Regions from separate parts of the Methylotuvimicrobium sp. KM2 genome, predicted to be linked through region 1. Evidence: predicted binding sites of a transcription regulator. Region 1 holds the regulator's gene; the other holds the start of a gene.

Region 1 (6,745 bases):
AGCACATCGAACTTGTCCGTTACCGATACTAAACTATCGACTATTTTGACCGCCACAGGGCTGATACCGGCCAATTCTCCTGCATCCTTGCCGATCGATAAGCTGTCCGGCCTTGAAACGGCAACGGTTAATTCGGCATTATCGGCAAAAGCGGCCGCTTTAATCAAGCACAAGCCCATTCTTCCGGAAGAGCCAACCACGGCAATTCTTGTCATTTGATTATCCTGTCAATTTGTCAAAAAAACTTTTTACTCCATCCATCCAAGAGTGTTCTTGAGGACTGTGTTGCTTACCGCCGCCGGTTAAAGACTCGCCGAGTTTTTCAACCATCTCTTTTTGTTCCTTGGTCAAATGCACCGGCGTTTCGATTTGCACGCGGCAAAGCAAATCGCCGATAGCGCCTCCGCGAACCGGCTTCACTCCTTTGCCGCGTAACCTGAATAATTTGCCGGTTTGAGTTTCGGCAGGAATTTTCAATTTGACTCGACCGTTCAACGTCGGCACCTCCAGTTCTCCGCCTAAACAAGCAGTCGGGAAACTGATCGGTACTTCGCAATATAAATTGGCCCCATCGCGGGTAAATATCGGATGATCCTTGACATGAACCTGAACGTACAAGTCGCCGGCCGGGCCGCCGCCCTTACCGGCTTCACCTTCTCCGGACAGACGAATGCGGTCGCCGGTATCGACGCCGGGAGGTACTTTGACCGACAATGTTTTAGTATCCTGTACCCGGCCCTGTCCATGACATTTCCGGCAAGGGTCTTTGATTTGCTTGCCGGTTCCGCCGCACGTCGGACAGGTTTGTTGAACCGAGAAAAAACCTTGTTGCATCCGAACTTGGCCATGACCATGACAGGTCGAGCAAGTGACCGGAGACGAGCCTTTTTTTGCGCCGGACCCATGACATTCGTCACACACGACCATGACCGGCACGCGAATTTTTGCTTCTGTTCCGCCTACCGCTTCTTCTAGGGTTAACTCAAGGTTGTAACGAAGATCTGCGCCACGTTGAACACCGCCGCGAGCACGTCCTCCGCCACCAAAAATATCGCCGAAAACATCGCCGAAGACATCACTAAAACTTTCGCCGCTAAATCCCCCGCCAAAGCCTCCGAAACCGCCCGGACCGCCACCCATCGATGCATCGACGCCGGCATGACCGAATTGATCGTATGCGGATCTTTTTTTAGGATCGGATAAAACCTCATAAGCCTCTTTTATTTGCTTAAATTTTGCTTCAGCTTCATCAGGATTATCTTTGTTTCTATCCGGATGGAATTTCATTGCCATGCGGCGGTAACTTTTTTTGATTTCCGCGTCGCTGGCGTTTCTATCGACGCCGAGAAGCTTATAGTAATCTTCTTTTGCCATGTCTATTAATTATCGTTCGATACAGTCACATTATTTCCCGTAGAAATAAAGGCTCGATTGAGTAGCGTTATAAAACACCATGCCTTGGTACTATCAAATTCGGCGCCGGTCGACATACCGTAAACGGCAAGTCGACCGGCGCCGGCATGGAATTATTTCTTGTCGTCGTCTTTGACTTCTTCAAACTCGGCATCGACCACGCCGTCATCGGCTGTCGAAGCACTTGAAGACGACTGCTGCTGAGCTTCGGCACCGCCTTCGGCTTCCGCTTTTTGCGCATAAACGCGTTCAGCCAGTTTACCGGACAATTCGGTCAGCGCATTGGTTTTGGCTTCGATAGACTCTTTATCGCTTCCTTTCAGAGCTTCTTTCAATTCATTGATCGCAGTTTCGATCGACGACCTTTCATCGGCGGAAACTTGATCGCCGAGCTCCTTCATCGATTTTTCGGTGGCATTGATGATCCCTTCTGCATGATTACGCGCACTCACCAATTCGGTCACTTTGCGGTCTTCATCGGCATGCGCCTCGGCATCCTTGACCATGCGATCGACTTCTTCATCGGATAGACCGCTAGAGGCCTTGATCACAATTGACTGTTTTTTACCTGTCGCTTTGTCTTTAGCCGAGACATTCAAGATACCATTAGCATCAATGTCGAAAGTCACTTCGATTTGCGGAACGCCGCGCGGCGCAGGTGGAATATCGGCCAAATCGAAACGACCCAGCGATTTGTTACCGCTGGCAACTTCCCGTTCGCCTTGTAAAACATGAACCGTTACAGCGGTTTGATTGTCGTCCGCCGTTGAAAAAACCTGTGAAGCATTGGTCGGAATCGTTGTATTTTTCTCGATCAATTTCGTCATTACACCGCCCAAGGTTTCGATACCGAGCGATAGAGGCGTTACATCGAGCAACAATACATCTTTGACATCGCCGCCTAATACGCCGGCCTGAATCGCTGCACCTAAAGCAACTGCTTCATCCGGATTAACATCCTTACGCGGCTCTTTGCCGAAGATCGATTTAACGAATTCTTGAACGCGAGGCATTCGAGTTTGACCGCCGACCAAAATCACATCGTCAATGTCGGACGCGGATAAGCCTGCGTCTTTTAGCGCCATTAGGCATGGGGCTTTGGTTTTATCAATCAGATCATCTACCAAGGATTCCAATTTAGACCGAGTCAATTTGACATTTAAATGTTTTGGTCCTGTCGCATCGGCCGTGACATAAGGCAGATTGATATCGGTTTGTTGCGAAGACGACAATTCGATTTTGGCTTTTTCTGCTGCTTCTTTGAGTCGTTGCAGCGCTAATGGATCGCTGTGCAAATCGATACCGTTGTCGCGTTTGAATTCGTCGGCCAGAAAATCGATGATGCGCAGGTCGAAGTCTTCACCGCCGAGGAAAGTGTCGCCATTGGTCGACAATACTTCGAACTGATGCTCGCCCTCGATCTCGGCGATTTCAATGATTGAAATATCGAATGTACCGCCGCCTAAGTCGTACACGGCAATTTTCATATCGCCTTTCGGTTTGTCCATCCCGAATGCCAACGCGGCTGCGGTCGGCTCGTTGATAATACGCTTGACGTCGAGACCCGCAATTCGGCCCGCATCTTTAGTTGCCTGACGCTGAGAATCGTTAAAATAAGCCGGTACGGTAATGACCGCTTCTTTAACTTCTTCACCTAAATAAGCTTCGGCGTCTTTTTTCAGTTTCATCAAGACCCGAGCCGAAACTTCAGGTGCCGCCATTCTTTTACCGTGACATTCAACCCAAGCATCACCATTATCGGCCGGCACGATTTTATACGGCACCATTTTAATATCTTTTTGCACAACATCGTCTTTGAAGCGGCGGCCTATCAAACGCTTGATTGCGAACAGTGTGTTTTCGGGATTGGTTACCGCTTGACGCTTGGCCGATTGCCCGACGAGCACCTCGTCATCCTTGGTGAAAGCGATGACTGAAGGCGTGGTTCTAGCGCCTTCGCTATTTTCGATGACGCGTGCGGTGCCGTTTTCGAGCACAGCCACGCAAGAATTCGTGGTTCCTAAATCTATTCCGATTATTTTAGCCATTGATTGCTCCAGACTTGAGAGTGTATTTAAAAAATTAGTCGATTACGATATGGGGGCAGTTTTAATGTGTTCAAGCCTGTTCATCGATTTTTGGTGTTTCTTGCGGAGGATTGTCTTCAGCTTTGGCGACAACAACCATTGCCGGACGCAACAATCGCCCATTCAATACATAGCCTTTTTGAAATACATTAATAACCGAGTTCGGTTCGGCATCTGCAGATGGCTGCATAGCCATCGCCTGGTGCAACTCAGGATCAAAGGGTTGCCCAAGCGGATTAACCGCTTCAATATTGAATTTAGAAAAAACGGCTTCGAATTGTTTTAATGTCAATTCGCTGCCTTCTCGAAACTTTTGCACTTCCGGGCTATCGCCGATAGCGGCTTGCAAACCAAGCTCTAAACTATCGACAACAGTCAACAGCTCTTTGGCAAAATTTTCCAACGCAAACTTATGAGCGTTTTCCAAATCCTTTTGGGTTCTTCTTTTCAGATTTTCCATTTCCGCTTGTATGCGCAGAACTTTATCCCAATTTTCCGTAGCCTTTTGTTCGGTCTTTTCGAGCTTTTTCGATAACTCTTCGATATCAACCTTTTCAGCCGTCTGCGGCTGGCTATTTTCGTCTATATTGTTATCTAGCTGCGCATCGGCGTTTTGCTCCAAAATAGTTTCGGTTTGCTCGTCCGCTGCCTTTTCGGGCAACTCCTGCTCGTTACTCATTATTAAACTCCGGTTTAAATAAAAAAACGGTCCGCATCCACGGAAAAACTCTATTTCAAGAAATGTGGGGCTTATGTTTTGGGATTCAAGGCCGCGCCTAATAATTTTGCCGTTACATCGACAAAAGGAATCACTCTTTCATAAGCCATTCGGGTGGGTCCTATTACGCCTAAAACTCCGACTACTTGTTCGTTAATCGAGTACGGCGCGGTAACCAGGCTGCATTGTTCGAATGCGTGATAACCGGACTCTTCACCGATAAAAATTTGTACGCCTTCGGCATTTAAGCATTGATCAAGTAGATGGATAACACCTCGTTTTTGACTGAAAGCATCAAATAATTCCTTGAGCCTCTCCATGTCCGATAATTCGGAAAAACCCATTAGATTCGTCTCGCCGCTTAACACATAATCTTCATCCGACTTTCCGGGATCGAGTGCCAACTTAGCCATTTGCACCGCGTCCAACATTTCCCGATTCATTTGTTCTTGGGCGTCTTTGAGCTCTTTCAGCACGGCCTTTCTGACTGCGGCTAGGCTCAATCCGGAATAAACGGAATTTAAATAATTGGCGGCTTGCTGCAATTGAGCAGGGGTGAATTGCTTTGATGTATGGAGGATTTTATTATGCACTTCCTGTTCATTAGTCACGAAAATGACCAATACGCGGGTATTGGATAACGGCAAAAACTCGATATGGCGTAAACTGACCAGTTCGCGCTTGGGTAATGTCACGACACCGGCCATCCTCGTGACGTCGGATAATATTCTCGATGCCACCCCGATGACATCATTGACGTTATCTTTAACAATTAAATTTTTGCGCAAGAGTTTAAGTTCTTCCGAGTTCAGAGGCTTTACCGTGAGCAGCGAATCGATAAACAAACGATAGCCACTAACGGTCGGCACCCGGCCTGCACTGGTGTGCGGAGAACGAATCAATCCCATGTCCTCCAGATCGGCCATGACATTACGAATCGTTGCGGGACTCAATTTTAATTCGGTATCCTTAGATAATGCGCGCGAACCTACCGGTTGTCCGTCTTGGATATAACGTTCAACCAATGCTTTCAATAATTGCAGCGATCTTTCGTTCAACACCTGATTATTATTCACATTAAACCCTCTAGCTTATTAGCACTCTACCTCATCGAGTGCCAGCGGCGCAAATTAGCAGTTCACTCTCCGCTTGTCAATACCAGCAAATACAATAAAAACACCTACTTAGCATAACTCGCGTAATATTCCCCATCACAACCCACACCACACCCCATAAGCGCCAACTTAGTGCCTATTCTATGGTGCGTTTATGGCTTTATTCGTCATATCGGTATGGGTTGTCGATAGGATGTGGTGCTACGCATTGCCATCCGTGGCCCTGGATTCCGCCAATCCCTGGCGGAATGACGAGTTCCTTCCTTAAGTTGGCGCTTATGACACCACACCCTCCCCCTTGCCCCTTTCACCTTTCATCTTTCATCTTTCATCTTTCCCCTTATCCCTTGACTTATTGAGTATAATTCGATCAAATCCTTTCTTAAATTAACGACAATGCACAGCTCATTCAAAACCATCGGCATTATCGGTAAAGCCAGCGACCCCGGTATTGCCGAAACTTTAGCGATTCTTTACCGTTACCTTAAACAGCACGCCTATGCCGTCATAGTAGACCGCTTGAGCGCTCAATTTTTAACGGAATCCGACGTTGAAAGTTCGGCCATCGAGACTATCGGGCAGCACTGCGACCTAATTATCGCCGCAGGTGGCGACGGTACGTTTTTATCCGCCGCGCGTGCAATCGCCCAATACGATATTCCACTGGTCGGGATCAATTTGGGGCGCCTCGGGTTTCTGGTCGACATTTCGCCGTATGAATTATTACCCAAAATCAACAACATTTTAACCGGCCAATATAGCGAAGAAAGGCGCTATTTATTGCGAACAAAAATCATACGCGACCACCGCGTCTTTAACGAGCAGACTGCCGTTAACGAAGTCGTCGTGCATCGCTGGGTAACGCCTAGTATGATAGAAATCGTCACTCGCATTAACGGCGTCTATCTAAACTCTCAGCGTTCAGACGGCATGATCGTCTCTACCCCAACCGGTTCGACTGCTTATTCGTTGTCGGCGGGCGGACCGATTTTGCATCCCTCTCTGAATGCCTTGGTTTTGGTACCGCTTAATCCTCATACGCTATCGAATCGCCCAATCGTTATCGACGATACGTCCGAAATCGAAATTAGTTTCTGTCAAACCAAACAAATCAATGCTTTGGTCACCTGCGATCATCTTGAAATACCCGAAGTATTGATCAGTGATAAAATTTTGATAAAAAAAGACCCGAAACCGATTAGAATTCTCCATCCCGAAGGACACGATTTTTTTGAAATCCTCAGAAAAAAACTCAACTGGAGCGGCGGTTATCCTTAACCCATTCTCATGCTATTAAATCTTTCCATTAACGACCTAGCTGTCGTCAAAACATTAGACTTGGATGTGAACGCCGGAATGTCGGTTTTAACAGGCGAAACCGGCGCCGGAAAATCGATTTTACTGACCGCACT
Region 2 (6,745 bases), 650 kb from region 1:
AGCGGGTCGCGATCGACAAACGCTGCCTGATATTACCTTGCAAGAAAGCAAGGTTACCATCCAAGGACGAATCAATACTTTTCCTGATGTCGGTTATCATCTGGAAGGCGCGGAGATTCCGACCGATACTTGGCCGTCTCTCGTGCAACTGATCGACAGCAACGTTATTGCTGAGAAACTGGGTTATCCGTTGGCCGATTATCAAATTGAACTACACCCAGCCGAGGATCAAGGTTATTTGCGGGAATGGCATATCGCGACTGTCATACCGCCTGAAAAGCATGTGGCCTATGCGGTGCAATGGTATGGCTTGGCTTTAACTTTAACGGCTTTATTTATATGGTACGCGTGCAAAACAAAACATGAATAATCAACAGAAAAAAAATCGCAACCTAATTCTGATTATTTTCGGAATGTCGATCATCCCGTTTCTTTTTGCGTGGTATTTAAAAGAACATCCCAATCTACTTAAAGGCGCAACCAATCATGGCGAATTGATTATTCCGCCGTTACTGACCGAGCGCCTCGATCTAATCGGTATCGATTCATTCTCGGCCGAAAATATTGACGAATTAAAAGGCCGCTGGGTTTTAATCAATGTGGTGCCTGATGCGGATTGCGATCAAACCTGCCTTGATGCCGTTTATAAATCCAAACAACTCTTATTGATGATGGGCAAGGAGTTAACTCGTATCCGTAGAACAGTGATATTGCTGAATCCCGATGCCGAACAGCATATAAAGACGTGGTGGCAGGACGACGACCGGCTGTTAAAGACTCGCCCCAGTTCGGACTTGCAGAAGCAAATGACTAAGCTCAACGGAACCGGGATCGCGAACGGTATGCTGTTGATCATGGATCCATTGGGCAATATCATGATGCGTTATCAGCCCGGATTTAACCCTTATGATGTAAAGAGCGATCTCAGAAAATTACTTAGTGTTTCGCAAATCGGATAAACCATGTTTAGAAAAATTACCTTTGTTTCCGCCTTTTTGGCTTTATTGCTTATCGTAGCCGGTTCCGTCGTCAAGTTGACCGGAGCAGATTTGGCATGCCCGGACTGGCCTGAATGCTACGGTCAATGGTTTATCGCCGATAGTGCCGAGTTTAAAGCTTCGGCCGAACAGCTTTATCCGGGAAAAGCGGTCGATGTAGGTAAAGCTTGGCAAGAAATGGCGCGACGCTATGTATTCGGCTTATCGATGTTGACCGTCGTGCTGTTGGCATTGATCGCATGGCGCCAGAAGTATCAACGTTCCGTGGCGACAACTGGCGCGGTGGCGCTGCTTATCGTGGCGGCTGCGCAAGTATGCACGGCCGTCAAAGCGGTCGAATTGAATGCGATGCCGATTATAGTCATTGCTCAGGCATTGCTTGGCTTTATCCAGTTCTGGCTATTGAGTTGGCTATTTTTACGATTAAATCCTGCCTTAAATAAACTGGATCGAATAAGCGGTCCCATCTGGCTAGCCGGGTTCGCCGGCTTGTTGGTGTTGGTGCAAACCCTATCCGGTTTATGGGTTAACGCCAATCATGCGGGACAAGTCTGCAGCGGTTTTCCCCAGTGTAACGGGCAATGGTGGCCGCAAGCCGATTACCGTGCCGCGTTGAATATATTCAATGGTCTTGTCACCGGTTATCAAGGGATTTTATCCTACGACGCACAGGTGGCTGCCCATTGGTTGCATAGAGTCTTTGCCCTGCCGATTTTTGTTGTTTTAACTTGGCTGGTGCTGCGAGCCACTTCGGTTAACTGCGCCAAACCGGTCAGAAAAGCCGGCATGATGCTAAGTATTTTATTATTCGTGCAAATCGGCTTTAGCGTTATTGCGGCAAAATACGGACTACCGGCATGGTCGGCCATTGTGCATAATTTTGTTTCGGCAATATTGATGCTGCCGTTGCTCGCGATCGCCGTTTATAGCCGTTACGGATATGCGGGCGAAGTGTTGGCCGGCGAAACGGTCGAGCGTCCTGTCGCCGAGTTTGAAGCTGCCGAAGCAGTAATCGAAGTCGGCTATGTCGAGCCGGAACCGGAATCGCTGGCGCGCCGCCTTAAATCGCAGCTGCAAAAAACTCGGTCCGGCCTTAGCGGATTGATGGCAACGATTCCCATTGGTCAAAAAGCCATCGACGACGATTTACTGGAGGAAATCGAAGCCAGATTATTGATGGCCGATATCGGTTTCGAAGCGACGACAGCAATCATTCGGCGATTGACCGATAGTCTCGAACGGCATCAATTAAACGACGGGGAAGCATTGGAAAATGCGCTGAAACAAGAATTATTGGCTATTCTTAAGCCTTGTAACCACCCCCTACAGATTCCCGAACAAGATAAGCCGTTCGTGATTTTGGTAGTCGGCGTCAACGGTGCCGGCAAAACTACGACGATCGGTAAAATGGCCAAGCGCTTTCAATCTCAAGGCCATAGCGTGATGCTGGCTGCGGGCGACACCTTCAGGGCAGCGGCAGTCGAACAGTTGCAAACCTGGGGCGAGCGTAACAACATTCATGTCGTCGCGCAGCACACCGGCGCCGACTCTGCCTCGGTGATTTATGACGGTGTGCAATCGGCACAGGCCAAAGGTGTCGACGTGTTGATTGCCGATACCGCAGGACGTTTACACACCAAATCCAATCTGATGGATGAACTAAAAAAGGTTAAGCGCATTATCGGAAAGCTCGATGAAACCGCGCCGCACGAGGTTTTGTTGGTTTTAGACGCGGGAACCGGTCAGAACGCGTTGTCTCAGGCGAAACAATTTAACGAAACTGTGGCATTGACCGGTATCGCATTAACCAAGTTGGACGGCACAGCGAAGGGCGGGGTTATTTTTGCATTAGCCAAGCAATTCAGCGTGCCGATTCGTTTTATCGGTATCGGTGAAGGAATCGACGATTTGCAGGATTTCGATGCGAAACAGTTTGTCGACGCCTTATTTGTTAAAGATCAATAGGTTTATGCTCAAATTCGATCATGTCAGTAAACGTTATCCCGATGCCGGCGATGCATTGCTGGATGTCACATTTCATCTACAGCGCGGCGAATTCGCTTTTTTGACCGGCCATTCCGGAGCCGGTAAAAGCACTTTGTTGAAATTGATCGCGGTCATGGAAAGATGTTCGCGCGGTCAAGTTTTGTTGGACGGGCAAAATCTGAACAAGGCGTCCGCTCGACAAATACCCTATATACGAAGGAAGCTGGGCTTAATATTTCAGGATTATAAATTGCTGCAAGATAGAACCGTTTTCGACAATGTCGCATTGCCGTTGGTGGTGGCGGGTTACAGTCATTTTGATATCGGTCGGCGCGTTCGAGCAGCGCTCGATAAGGTCGGCTTGCTGGGTAAGGAAAAAAAACTTCCCCAGACTTTGTCCGGCGGCGAACAGCAGCGCGTCGGTATTGCCCGCGCCGTTATAAACAAACCGCCGTTGATTCTCGCCGACGAGCCGACCGGTAATTTGGATCCGGAATTGTCGTCCGAGATTATGAAATTATTTGAGGATTTTCAACAAGTCGGCGTAACGGTGTTGATTGCCACACATGATATCGCTTTGGTTGAGCGAATGGGACATCGTGTATTGCAATTGGATCATGGCCGCTTGGTCGCAAGTTAACAGATGAAAAAGCCGAATATCAACCACAGAAGACCGCAACCCCGACAGAAAAAGGAAGTCCGACGAAAAGTTGTTTCCGGTAGGCTAAGCGCTATGCTACAGACTTACCTGGATATTCATGCGCAAGCCTTGTTTTCCAGTTTAGGTCGTTTGGCGCGCGCACCTGTGACATCGTTGATGACCGTCAGCGTATTGTCCATTGCAATTTCGTTGGCCGCCGGATTCTATCTGTTGGTCGCCAATATTCAACAATTAACCGGCGGACTCGAAGATAGCAATCAAATTTCGTTGTTTTTAAAAGATCACGTCACCGATGATGCCGGCGTAAAGTTAGCCGAGAAAATTAAAAAATTCGATCATATACAGGCAGTCAAGGTTATTACGAAAACCCAAGGGCTCGCCGAATTTCGCGAATATAGCGGTTTCGGCGATGCACTGAAGGCGTTGGATAAAAACCCCTTGCCGACAGTCATTCAGGTTATGCCGGAACATAGCCTCGAAGAAGGACCGCAACTAGACGAATTGTTTAAAAAATTAACGGATTTACAAGAAGTCGATTTTGCACAATTGGATATGCAATGGATCAAACGCTTGTATTCGATCATGGAGCTGGCGGATCGCGGCGTTACGCTGCTCAGTTTTATATTGGCCCTAGCCGTATTATTCATTACCGGCAATACGATAAGACTGGAATTACACAATCGGCGTGATGAAGTGATCATCGCTAAACTGGTGGGCGCGACCCATCGTTTTATTCAAAGGCCGTTTTTGTATACCGGTTTTTGGTTGGGTTTTTGTTCCGGCATTTTGGCTTGGATTACTGTGACGGTCATGTTGTTTATTCTGCAGCAGCCGATCGATCGACTGTCCGGACTTTATGACGGCGTATTTTCGATGCGTTATTTGAGTTTCGGCGAAATGATGTCGTTAATTGCGATTTCTTCACTGCTTGGAGTAGCCGCTGCCTGGGGGGTGCTTTGCTATCAATTAAGACTGACCAAGCCCGAATAAACCGAAAGCCAGTTTGAGTCCTTGACTCCAAGAAGGTATTTATAGCGAGATCCCCAATCAATCAGAATCGTCCCGAGCCCTATCGATTATGAATTCACTCACAAAATAATGCGGAACTTATAAAAATTTTAGCACTCATAACGCGAGAGTGCTAAAATCGGGCAAACTTAAAAACAAGGGGAAATCATGAGTAACGCATTAGCCTTTGCCTTACCAACTAATCTTTCCGTAGGAACATTCGACGCTTATTTGAATGCGGTCGCGCAAACGCCGACTTTGTCTCACGAACAAGAGCGCAAATTGGCGCTTCGCTATCGCGATGAAGGCGACTTGGAAGCAGCGAAGGAGCTAGTTATGTCGAATCTTCGTTTTGTCGTTCATGTCGCGCGTGGATACAGCGGTTACGGACTGCCGTTGCCCGACATCATTCAAGAAGGCAACGTCGGCTTAATGAAAGCCGTCAAACGCTTCGATCCCGATGTCGGGGTTCGCTTAGTGACCTTTGCCGTGCATTGGATCAGAGCGGAAATACATGAATACGTCATCAAAAACTGGCGTATCGTCAAAATCGCTACAACCAAAGCTCAGCGTAAACTGTTTTTCAATTTACGCAAATCGAAAAACAACCTAGGCTGGTTGTCGCACGACGAGGCGAAAGCTGTCGCCAACGATTTAGGCGTTGATCTCAAAACCGTTTATGAAATGGAAAAACGTATGGACGGTTCGGATATGGCTTTCGACATGCCGCATGACGAGCCTTCCGACGAAAGCACTTACGCCTCGCCGGTCAGTTACTTAGAACAACATAACTCGGACCCTGCGGATTTGCTGGAAAACGAGCAATGGCAAGGTTATGAAGAGAACATGCTAAGCGAAGCAATGGCGGAGCTTGATGAGCGTAGTCTCGATATTCTCAATAGCCGCTGGCTAAGCGAAGAAAAAGCGACGTTGCATGATTTAGCCGAACGCTACAACGTTTCAGCCGAGCGCATCCGGCAGTTGGAAAAAAACGCCATGAACAAGCTGAAAGCCGCATTCGTGCTGGAAGCATAATACGTCGAACACTTCACGCGGGGCGGGTTATTTAACCCGCCCCGAACGTTTTCCGGTTCCCATAGTCCTCCGTGAGAATCCATATTTTGGCAGGACTTTGACAGGACGGGGTTTTATAACCCCGTCCTGCTAAGGTAAACATAATCACCTTCTCGTAACCGGAAGTCTATCAATCCGAAATCCGCGCAATTTCCCCATAACGGAAACAATCGACAGTATGATCGTTAACCATGCCGACCGCCTGCATGAACGCATAACAAATCGTCGAACCGACGAATTTAAAACCTCGTCTTTTCAATTCTTTACTGAGCCGATCCGATAAAGGCGTATTCGCCGGCAACTCGGCGTGCGTCCGCCACGCGTTCCGGACTGGCCGTCCGTCGACAAAATCCCATAGAAACGCATCGAAACTCCCGGTTTCTTCTTTGACATTCAAAAAAGCGCGTGCATTAGTCACAGCGGCATTCACTTTGAGCCGGTTGCGTATGATGCCCGGATTCTCCAGCAACTCCGCGATTTTTGCCTCATCATAGCCGGCCACCGATACCGGATCGAAATTATCGAACGCCGCCCTGAAATGATCGCGTTTTTTTAAAATCGTCGACCAACTCAAGCCCGCTTGAGCGCCCTCCAAAACCAAAAACTCGAACAACAGGCGGTCGTCATGCACCGGTACGCCCCATTCGCGGTCGTGATAGTCCTCTTCAAGCGGGCTGGACAAAGCCCATCGGCATTTATTCATGTAAATTGAAAAATCTGCTTAGGTTTTAAGGAGGGATACCGAGCATTAAAAAAAGATAAAATCCTTGATCTCATCGCGATTCAAAAGCACGATTTGCTGCTCCATCGCTTCCCGATGCAGATCGTCCTTGCCGATTCGCATACTCAAAAGAAAATACGACAACAAGGCAGCCCGAATTTGAGTGACGCATTTACCGTCGACCATCCCGAAATCGCGCTCGATCACGCTTTTTTGCGCTTTGTTCAATCCCGGATGCGGACCGATTTCGATAGTCAACCACTTGTTCCACAAAGTGTCTGTGAAAGGAGGTTCGTC

What was found. Region 1 encodes HrcA, which represses chaperone genes, less so after heat shock. Its sites were predicted from a motif close to TNTTAGCACTCNNNNNNNNNGAGTGCTAANA; they were not measured.
Region 2: the regulator HrcA is predicted to act here: its motif matches at 4,762-4,792, upstream of rpoH (RNA polymerase sigma factor RpoH).

Annotation. Positions count from the first base shown of each region.
Region 1 covers NZ_CP150634.1:2,588,117-2,594,861, forward strand. Annotated here, with positions in the region: gene dapB (4-hydroxy-tetrahydrodipicolinate reductase) at 1-215, opposite strand, end outside; gene dnaJ (molecular chaperone DnaJ) at 220-1,374, opposite strand; gene dnaK (molecular chaperone DnaK) at 1,527-3,461, opposite strand; gene grpE (nucleotide exchange factor GrpE) at 3,532-4,179, opposite strand; gene hrcA (heat-inducible transcriptional repressor HrcA) at 4,251-5,294, opposite strand; gene WJM45_RS11000 (NAD(+) kinase) at 5,730-6,611, shown strand; gene recN (DNA repair protein RecN) at 6,621-6,745, shown strand, end outside.
Region 2 covers NZ_CP150634.1:1,941,173-1,947,917, forward strand. Annotated here, with positions in the region: gene WJM45_RS08275 (SURF1 family protein) at 1-370, shown strand, start outside; gene WJM45_RS08280 (hypothetical protein) at 363-959, shown strand; gene ftsY (signal recognition particle-docking protein FtsY) at 963-2,963, shown strand; gene ftsE (cell division ATP-binding protein FtsE) at 2,968-3,624, shown strand; gene ftsX (permease-like cell division protein FtsX) at 3,718-4,635, shown strand; gene rpoH (RNA polymerase sigma factor RpoH) at 4,822-5,688, shown strand; gene WJM45_RS08305 (DNA-3-methyladenine glycosylase I) at 5,858-6,430, opposite strand; gene WJM45_RS08310 (WYL domain-containing protein) at 6,476-6,745, opposite strand, start outside.